Regions from separate parts of the Streptomyces sp. NPDC046909 genome, predicted to be linked through region 2. Evidence: riboswitches for the same ligand, from Rfam matches in the RefSeq annotation. Region 2 holds a riboswitch; each other region holds the start of a gene.

Region 1 (2,192 bases), on a different contig from region 2:
TGAGGCCGTTGAGCTCGCCGACGTAGAGGTTGCCGTCGGGGCCGAGGGCGAGGGAGGTGGGGACGGTCTCGTGCTTGTCGTGGTCGGGGAAGACGGTGAAGGGGCGGGCCTTGCCGTGCGGGGAGACGACGACCAGGTCATTGCCGGCCGCGTCGGCGACGATCTCGCGGCCGTCGGGGAGGGCGAGGACGGCGTACGGGTTGGACTCCAGGGCCGCCTTGTGGGGGTTGTACCTGAGCTCCACGGCGGTGATGTCGGCGGCGATCTCCGCGGTGCCGTGATCGCCGTTCTGTTCGACGCGGAGCAGCTTGCCGAGCTTGTTCCAGGGCGGGGTCGTGGGGACTCCGGCCTCCGGCGGGGCGAAGGTCTCGACGCCCCAGAGCTCGCCCCAGCGGGCGGAGACGCCGTCGACGCCGGTCGCGAAGCCGCCGTCGGGGGCGGCGCCCGAGGGCAGGCCCCGTACGACCCGGTAGTGCTGCCATGCGCCGCCGTCCCAGTAGATCTTGGTGACGGCGGAGGAGAGGCCGATGCAGGTCTCGCCCTCGGGGCCCTCACCGATGCACTTCTTGCCGCCGCGGCCGGCCTCGGCGACGTACACGTTCCCGTCGGCGTAGGACAGCTGGCGCGGGTTGTCGAGGCCGGTCGCGATGACGCGGACGACGGGTTTGGCGCCGCCGTGACCTCCTGAGGCTGTCGCGGGTGCGATGCCCGCGGTGGCGGCGAGTGCGACTCCGGTGGCGACGACGAGTGACGTACGGGTCTTCATGGCCGTATCCCTCCCACCCACGGGGTGCGTCCGCGGGTCGACTGGAAGGTAGCGGCCATAAGCGGGCGGACGGCTCTACTCCGTAACACTCGGGTCAAAATACGCACAACTCGCCGCAGATCCTTCCGGATTGACCACGCCGAGCGAGGGGCTGACCAAAGGTCACGAAAATGTATCGGGCCTATCGGACATCAACCTTCACAGGGGCCACACCAGTTGGCTACCGTGCCGGACAGGCCGTACGACCTCCACCGGCGAACCTCGCCGGGCCGCGCGGCCTCCGCTCAATCCGGTACGCCCCTGGGGGCGCCCGGAGCCGGGGACCCACACCGACCTTGGGGTGAATCGGCCCGACTCCCTTCACGGGAACGGCCGTAGGGCACACCTTCCGAACCACCCGCCCGAACCCGACAGCTAACTCGGTAGGCGGAACATGGAAGGAGTCGCCACCCTTGGCGTCGCACCGCAAGTCGCCGCCGGCGGGTACGCGCGTAGCAGGCATACGCACCCCCGCCCTCGCCACGGCCGCCCTCACCTCCGTGGCCCTGCTCTCCCAGACGGCCACCGCAGCACCCTCGACCGATGACAAGCCGAGCATCGAGGAAGTCGAGAAGAAGGTCGACGATCTCTACCGCCAGGCGGAGTCGGCGACCGAGAAGTACAACTCGGCCAAGGAGAAGACCACCAAGCAGCGCAAGGAGGTCGACACCCTCCTCGACGACGTCGCCCAGCGCACCCAGAAGCTCAACGAGGCCCGCGAGGAACTCGGTTCCTTCGCCGCGGCCCAGTACCGCACCGGCGCCTCCGCGCCCGACACCGCGACCTTCCTGCTCGCGGACACCCCGCAGGACTACTTCGACCAGACGCAGCTGATGGGCCGCATGACGGACCGTCAGAAGGGCGCGGTCGACGACTACATCACCGAGCAGTCCGCGACGATGAAGAAGCGCCAGGAGGCCACCGAGAGCCTCGCGACGCTCACCGAGTCGCAGAGCGACCTCAAGACCGCCAAGGCGACCGTCCAGCGCAAGCTCTCCGACGCGCGCGAGCTGCTGTCGCAGCTCACCGCCGAGGAGAAGGCCCGGCTCGCGGCGATCGAGAAGCGGAAGCAGGAGGAGGCCGCCCGCAAGGCCGCCGAGCTGGCGAAGCAGCAGGCGGCCGAGCAGAAGGCGGCGGAGGAGGCGGCCGCGGCCGAGGAGGCGGCGAGCGGCTCGTCCTCCGGGACCTCCGGCTCCTCCTCCACCTCCACGGACTCCTCGTACGCCACGAAGGCCGACAAGGCCCTCGCCTTCGCCCGCTCCCAGATCGGCAAGCCGTACGTCTGGGGCGCCACAGGGCCCGACTCCTACGACTGCTCCGGCCTCACCCAGGCCGCCTGGAACGCCGCCGGCATCTCCCTCCCCCGCACCACCTACGACCAGGTCGA
Region 2 (2,192 bases):
GACAGCCCCTCGGCGTCCGAAGGGTCCAGTTCATCCGGATCATCCAACTCGTCCAGTTCCTCCGGTTCATCTGGATCGCCTGACTCGTCCTCGTCCTCGGGCTCGTCCTCCGGGTCGTCCGACGCGTCCTCCACCGACGCGACCCCTTCGCCTTCCGCATCCACCGAAGCGGACAACTCCGCCAAGTCGGACACCTCCGACCCCGGCGCCGAGAACTCACAGCCGTCCGACGGCTCACCCACAGCAGAGACGGATGCTGACGAATCGGACAACTCATGGCAAGAGGGCGGCTCTTCGGCCCTCGTTGACACCGGCGCCCTCGCGACCGACAGCGGCGCCGACGCCGACGCCCGCACCGGCGCCGGCACCGGCACCGGCAAGCACCGCGGCGCGAGTGCCGACGAGAGCTCGTACACCGTCCGCTCCGGTGACACCCTCGCCTCCATCGCCGACTCCCTTGACGTCGACGGCGGATGGCGTCGGCTCTACGCCGAGAACAAGCAGGTCATCGGCGCCGACCCGAGCGACATCATGCCCGGTCAGACCCTCGTACTCGGTACCGAATAGGGCGAAAAAGCACGGGAGTTCGCGCCGCACTTCGCAGTAAATGTCCGGTTTGGCGAAAGTGTGGGATGAGTCTCAGAAGCCCTGATCGTCTTTGAAATCCCCCGGGTTCCGTGTCTACGGTCAACACCGCTCGTCACCACGAGCCCCGGCTGCCGCAACGCCGAATCCTGCCAGCGGCCGTACGGGAACAGTCGTCGCGTCAAGCGCCGTAGGCAGGAGCGGGGGACCCAAGGTAAGTGCCGGGCCCAGCAGTTCACGCTGGTCCGGCTCGGGGTGAAGCCGCGCAGTGGGCCGAGAGGCCCCGACGCGCGGCCGGGCAACTCAACCGGCCCGAACCCGACAGCTCACCTCGCAGGCGTCGGTGAGGGGATCCACCATGCTGTTTTCCGGCAAGGGCAAGCACCGCCGTCCGTCCAAGGCCACCCGCGCCGCCGCGCTCGCCGGCGTCACCGGTGTCGCGATAGCCGCCCCGCTGATGGCGGCCGGCAACGCCTCCGCCGCCACCGCCTCCGAGTGGGACGCCGTCGCCCAGTGCGAGTCGGGCGGCAACTGGTCCATCAACACCGGCAACGGTTACTACGGCGGTCTGCAGTTCTCCGCCTCGACCTGGGCCGCGTACGGCGGCACGGCGTACGCCTCCACCGCGAACCAGGCCACCAAGGCGCAGCAGATCGAGATCGCCGAGAAGGTCCTCGCCTCCCAGGGCAAGGGTGCCTGGCCGACCTGCGGTGTGGGCCTGTCCGGCGCCACCTACACCGGCAGCAGCAGCTCCTCCAGCGGTTCCTCCAGCTCGTCGAGCGACAGCGGCACCAGCACCCGCTCCTCCGAGCAGTCGACGTCCCGCTCCTCCGAGCGCACGACCGCGAAGAAGACCGTCACCACCCCGACCGGTAAGAAGGTCAAGAAGGGCGACGGCGAGTACAAGGTCGTCAAGGGTGACACCCTCAGCTCCATCGCCGAGGAGCACGACGTCAAGGGCGGCTGGCAGAAGCTGTTCAAGCTGAACAAGGACATCGTCAGCGACGCCGACTTCATCTACCCGGGTCAGCAGCTGCACCTCAAGTAAGAGGCACCGGCAAGACCCAGCTGAACCACAGCGCCCTCACATCCGTGGTCCTCATACTGAAGGCCTCGTGAGGGTCCCCCCGTCCCCACGGGCTCCCCGCTCCGGTGCGTGTTCCCCCGTACGCACCGGGGCGGGGCTTTTTTGTGCCGGGTTTCCGGAAGCGTCTTTGTTCCGTTCAGAAACAATTTACGATCGGTTCTGTCCACGGGGCGGTCCACGCGGTGGCCGATCGCCCGGAGCCGGTTAGGCTCGTCTCGCAGAGCCGCTGCGGTAGTGCCGTAGCCGCGTCACATCCAAGAAGGAGATGCTCGTGCCGTCCATCGACGTCGTCGTAGCCCGGGAAATCCTGGACTCCCGAGGCAACCCCACGGTCGAGGTCGAGGTCGGCCTCGACGACGGCAGCACGGGTCGTGCCGCCGTTCCGTCCGGCGCCTCCACCGGTGCCTTCGAGGCCATCGAGCTCCGCGACGGTGACCCGAACCGCTACCAGGGCAAGGGTGTCGAGAAGGCCGTCCTCGCCGTCATCGAGCAGATCGGCCCGGAGCTGGTCGGCTACGAC
Region 3 (2,192 bases), on a different contig from region 2:
GCTGGCCAACCCGTCCCGCCGGGCCGCCAAGGAGCTCTCCCGGACCCTGTTCCCGGCGGACCTGCGCATGTCCCGCCCGCGCCAGGGCACCGAGGACACCGTCCGGAACATCGACTCGGCGGCCGTACGCGCCTTCTACGAGAAGCACGTCCGCCCCGCCACCGGCACCGTCGTGGTCGTCGGCGACCTCACCGGCATCGACCTCGACGCGCTGCTCGGCGACACCCTCGGCTCCTGGACCGGCTCCCCAGCCCAGCCGCGCCCGGTGCCGCCGATCACCGCCGACGACACCGGCCGTGTCGTCATCGTGGACCGCCCCGGCGCCGTCCAGACGCAGCTGCTGATCGGCCGGATCGGCGCCGACCGGCACGACCGCGTGTGGGCCGCGCAGGTGCTCGGCACCTACTGCCTCGGCGGCACCCTCACCTCCCGCCTGGACCGCGTCCTGCGCGAGGAGAAGGGCTACACCTACGGCGTGCGCTCGTTCGGGCAGGTCCTCAGGTCCGCGCCCGACGGCAGCGGTGCCGCGATGCTCGCCATCAGCGGCTCCGTCGACACCCCGAACACCGGTCCCGCCCTGGACGACCTGTGGAAGGTGCTGCGCACCCTCGCCGCGGAGGGGCTCACCGACGCCGAGCGCGACGTCGCCGTGCAGAACCTCGTCGGTGTGGCGCCGCTCAAGTACGAGACGGCGGCGGCCGTCGCGAGCACCCTGGCCGACCAGGTCGAGCAGTTCCTGCCCGACGACTACCAGGCCACGCTGTACCGGCAGCTCGCCGCGACCGGCACCGTCGAGGCCACCGCGGCGGCCGTCAACGCCTTCCCGGTGGACCGTCTGGTGACGATCCTGGTGGGCGACGCCTCCGCCATCAAGGAGCCGGTCGAGGCTCTCGGCATCGGCGAAGTCACGGTCGTCACGGCCGAGTAGCGGCACGCGCGCGTGAAGGGGCCCTGGTGACTGAAGCGTCACCAGGGCCCCTCAATGTCCGAATTGAAGGCTGGTTGCCTGTTTGCCCTGTGGGATGCGCTACAAACTGCGTCATCCGTTTGGGGATTGAAAGTGGCCCCCCTTAGCGTCGTCCGGGCTGTCCGTCAGGCACTGCGCCGCGTCCGCGGCACCGGACAGTCATCGCCGAGTCCCCGTACGGCGCGAGCCAGGGGAGCCGGGGACCCACTTGTGCAGTCCCTGGGGTGAATCGGACGCCCGCGCGTGTCGCGAGGGGGTCCGTAGGAGACCTTCCTGCTCCGAACCCGTCAGCTAACCCGGTAGGCGAGAAGGAAGGAAAGGACCAGCCACTACATGGCGTTCACGCGCGCCACCGGGAAGCACCGTGCCCCGAGCCGGATGAAGCGCTCCACCGCCCGCGCGGCGGGGATCGCGGCCCTCACCACCACCGGCGTCATCGGCACCCTCGCCGCCCCGGCCCTCGCCGCGGAGCCCGCGGCCGAGCAGACCGGCCTCATCCCGGTCATCACCATCGGCGACTCGGTCGCCGACCAGATCGACGCGCAGGCCGAGGCCCAGGAGCAGGCCGCCAAGGAGGCCGCGCAGAAGAAGGCCGAGGAGGCCGCGCGCAAGAAGGCCGCCGCCAAGGCCGAGAAGGAGCGCAAGGCCAAGGAGCGCGCCGCCCGCGCGGCCGCCGAGCGCAAGCGCCTCAACAGCTACGTCGCCCCGATCTCGGGCTCGTACATCTCCACCGGCTACAAGGCGGGCGGCGCCGTCTGGTCCTCCGGCAGCCACACCGGCGTCGACTTCCACGCGGCCAGCGGCACCTCCGTCCACGCGGTCGGCTCCGGCACCGTCGTGGAGGCGGGCTGGGGCGGTTCGTACGGCAACAACATCGTGATCAAGATGAACGACGGCACGTACACCCAGTACGGCCACCTGTCGTCCATCGGCGTCTCGGTGGGCCAGACGGTCACCCCGGGCCAGCAGATCGGCCTCTCCGGCGCGACCGGCAACGTCACCGGACCGCATCTGCACTTCGAGGCCCGCACGACCGCGGAGTACGGCTCGGACATCGACCCCGTCGCCTACCTGCGCTCGCACGGCGTGAACGTCTGACGACGGACCGCAAGATCTTCTGGAACCCCGGCTCATCGAGCCGGGGTTTCGCCGTTTCCGTCCCTCTGCTGTCCAAAAAATATCCATGGATTCCGGTCCGCCATCGGAAATTCCCGCTCTTTGCAAT
Region 4 (2,192 bases), on a different contig from region 2:
CCTCGCAGCGCGAGATCGCCGAGGCCGCCCAGCGGGCGGTGCTGCCCGAGCCGGACGAGCGGATCGGCGGGTTCGAGATCGCGGTGCGGTACGAGGCCGCGCAGAAGGACGCCTTCATCGGCGGGGACCTGTACGCCGTGCAGGACAGCCCGTACGGGGTGCGGCTGGTGGCCGGGGACGTGCGCGGGAAGGGCATGGGGGCGGTCGCCGCGGTCGCCGTCGTCATCGGGGCGTTCCGGGAGGCCGCCGAGCAGGAGAAGACGCTGGAGGCGGTCGCGGGGCGCCTTGAGCGGGCGCTGGCGCGTGAGGGCACGCGGCGCGAGGGGCTGGACGGCTTCGAGGGGTTCACGACCGCCGTACTCGCCGAACTCCCGCACGGCGACGGGCTCGTACGGATCGTCAACCGCGGCCATCCGCCGCCGCTGCTGCTCTGTCCCGACGGGGCCGTGCGGCCGCTGCCCGCCGCCGAGCCCGCGCTGCCGCTCGGCATGGGCGAGTTGGGGAGCTGGCCCGACCGGGCGGAGGAGGCCGGCTTCCCGGGCGGGGCCACGCTGCTGCTGTACACCGACGGGCTGTCCGAGGCGCGGGACCGGCACGGGGAGTTCTACGATCCGGCGGCGCGGCTCGCGGGGCGGACCTTCCGTGCCCCGGGGGCGCTGCTGGCCACGCTCGTCGCGGAGGTCCGCCGGCACACCGGGGGCGGCGCGACGGACGACATGGCGCTGCTCGCCGTACGGCGGTCACGCGGGGTGAGCGCGCGACCGCCCTCCGCATAACAACTGACATACCGTCAATGGCTGTGAGGTTCCTGAGATTGTGGCGGCGCTGGGTCAACTCGCCCGTTTTTCGCCGCTCATGGCCCGTACGTCCAGCCGAAAATCGTTAATGATCAAGCGGAACAGCTTGGAATACCCAGGCCGGGTCTATTAACGTTCGATAACGCAGCGCGGTCGTCCCAGCCGTCACAAGAGACGGCTCCGTGCTCACGCGCTTAATCCCGCAAGGGAGCCGGGGAACCATCAACCCTGGGGTGAATCGCGCGAACGCCGCCGTGAACTCACGGCAGGTATACGCGCGTAGGAGACCTTCCTGCTCCGAACCCGTCAGCTAACCCGGTAGGCGAGAAGGAAGGAAAGGAGCACGCCCACGTGGCGTCAAACCGGCCTGCCCCCGAGGCCCCGTACGTGCCGAGCCAGCGCACCTCCACCGATGTCTTCGGCTACGGCAGCTACCACCACGACGAGGGCCCCCGCGAGGAGTGGAACCCCACCGAGGAGTCCCTCCGGCCGGCACGTGGCAAGCACCGGGTCGCCAAGCAGCGCGGCAACGGATTCGCCCGCAGCTCCACCGTCCTGGGCGTCGGTGTCATAGCCGCCGTCGGCGGGGCCGGCATGGCCAGCGCCAACACCGGCAAGCCGCCGGTCTCCATCTCGATGCCCGACCTGCCCAGCGTGGGCGGCGTCTTCGGCGGCGAGGACGAGGCCCCGCAGGGCTCCGCGACCGCGCTCAGCGACCTCGCCTCGACCGCCACGCAGGACCGGACCGAGGGCGCCTCGGACGCGGGTGAGACGCTCCGCAACCGGATCATGGCGCAGGCCGAGAGCCAGCAGACCCAGGTCGACAGCAAGGCGCAGCTCGCCACCCAGACCGCCCTCGCCGACGAGACCGCGAAGGCCGAGGCCGCCGCGCTGAAGAAGGCCGCGGACGACGCCGCCGAGGCGAAGAAGGCGGCGGAGAAGAAGGCCGCGCAGGAGGCCGAGGCCAAGCGTCTCGCCGAGCTCGCCAAGCAGTACACGCTGCCGACGTCGTCGTACACGATCACCTCGACCTTCGGTCAGGCCGGCTCGCTGTGGTCCTCCGGCTACCACACGGGTCTCGACTTCGCGGCTCCCACGGGCACGCTCATCAAGGCGATCCACAGCGGCACCATCACGGAGGCCGGCTGGGCCGGTTCCTACGGCTACCGCACGATCCTCACCCTCGACGACGGCACCCAGCTGTGGTTCTGCCACCAGTCCTCGATCAGCGTCAGCGTGGGCCAGAAGGTCAGCACGGGCGATGTGATCGGGCGCGTGGGCGCGACGGGCAACGTCACCGGTGCGCATCTGCACCTGGAGGTCCACCCGGGCGGGGCGGACACGGGGATCGACCCGATGGCCTGGCTGCAGAGCAAGGGGCTGAACCCCTGAGGC

The links. A riboswitch is a leader RNA that binds a small molecule or an ion and turns the genes downstream of it on or off. The one in region 2 is predicted to bind cyclic di-AMP.
Region 1: another riboswitch for cyclic di-AMP. It lies ahead of ABZ928_RS31595 (NlpC/P60 family protein); the one in region 2 lies ahead of ABZ928_RS13630 (transglycosylase family protein).
Region 3: another riboswitch for cyclic di-AMP. It lies ahead of ABZ928_RS41015 (M23 family metallopeptidase); the one in region 2 lies ahead of ABZ928_RS13630 (transglycosylase family protein).
Region 4: another riboswitch for cyclic di-AMP. It lies ahead of ABZ928_RS13080 (M23 family metallopeptidase); the one in region 2 lies ahead of ABZ928_RS13630 (transglycosylase family protein).

The regions. Positions count from the first base shown of each region.
Region 1 covers NZ_JBEYXC010000010.1:228,299-230,490, reverse strand. The annotation lists gene ABZ928_RS31600 (ScyD/ScyE family protein) at 1-766, opposite strand, end outside; cyclic di-AMP (ydaO/yuaA leader) riboswitch at 1,038-1,210, shown strand; gene ABZ928_RS31595 (NlpC/P60 family protein) at 1,219-2,192, shown strand, end outside.
Region 2 covers NZ_JBEYXC010000004.1:118,252-120,443, reverse strand. The annotation lists gene ABZ928_RS13635 (transglycosylase family protein) at 1-567, shown strand, start outside; cyclic di-AMP (ydaO/yuaA leader) riboswitch at 762-940, shown strand; gene ABZ928_RS13630 (transglycosylase family protein) at 944-1,633, shown strand; gene eno (phosphopyruvate hydratase) at 1,938-2,192, shown strand, end outside.
Region 3 covers NZ_JBEYXC010000017.1:32,454-34,645, reverse strand. The annotation lists gene ABZ928_RS41020 (pitrilysin family protein) at 1-928, shown strand, start outside; cyclic di-AMP (ydaO/yuaA leader) riboswitch at 1,121-1,288, shown strand; gene ABZ928_RS41015 (M23 family metallopeptidase) at 1,301-2,065, shown strand.
Region 4 covers NZ_JBEYXC010000003.1:912,219-914,410, forward strand. The annotation lists gene ABZ928_RS13075 (PP2C family protein-serine/threonine phosphatase) at 1-776, shown strand, start outside; cyclic di-AMP (ydaO/yuaA leader) riboswitch at 979-1,137, shown strand; gene ABZ928_RS13080 (M23 family metallopeptidase) at 1,149-2,189, shown strand.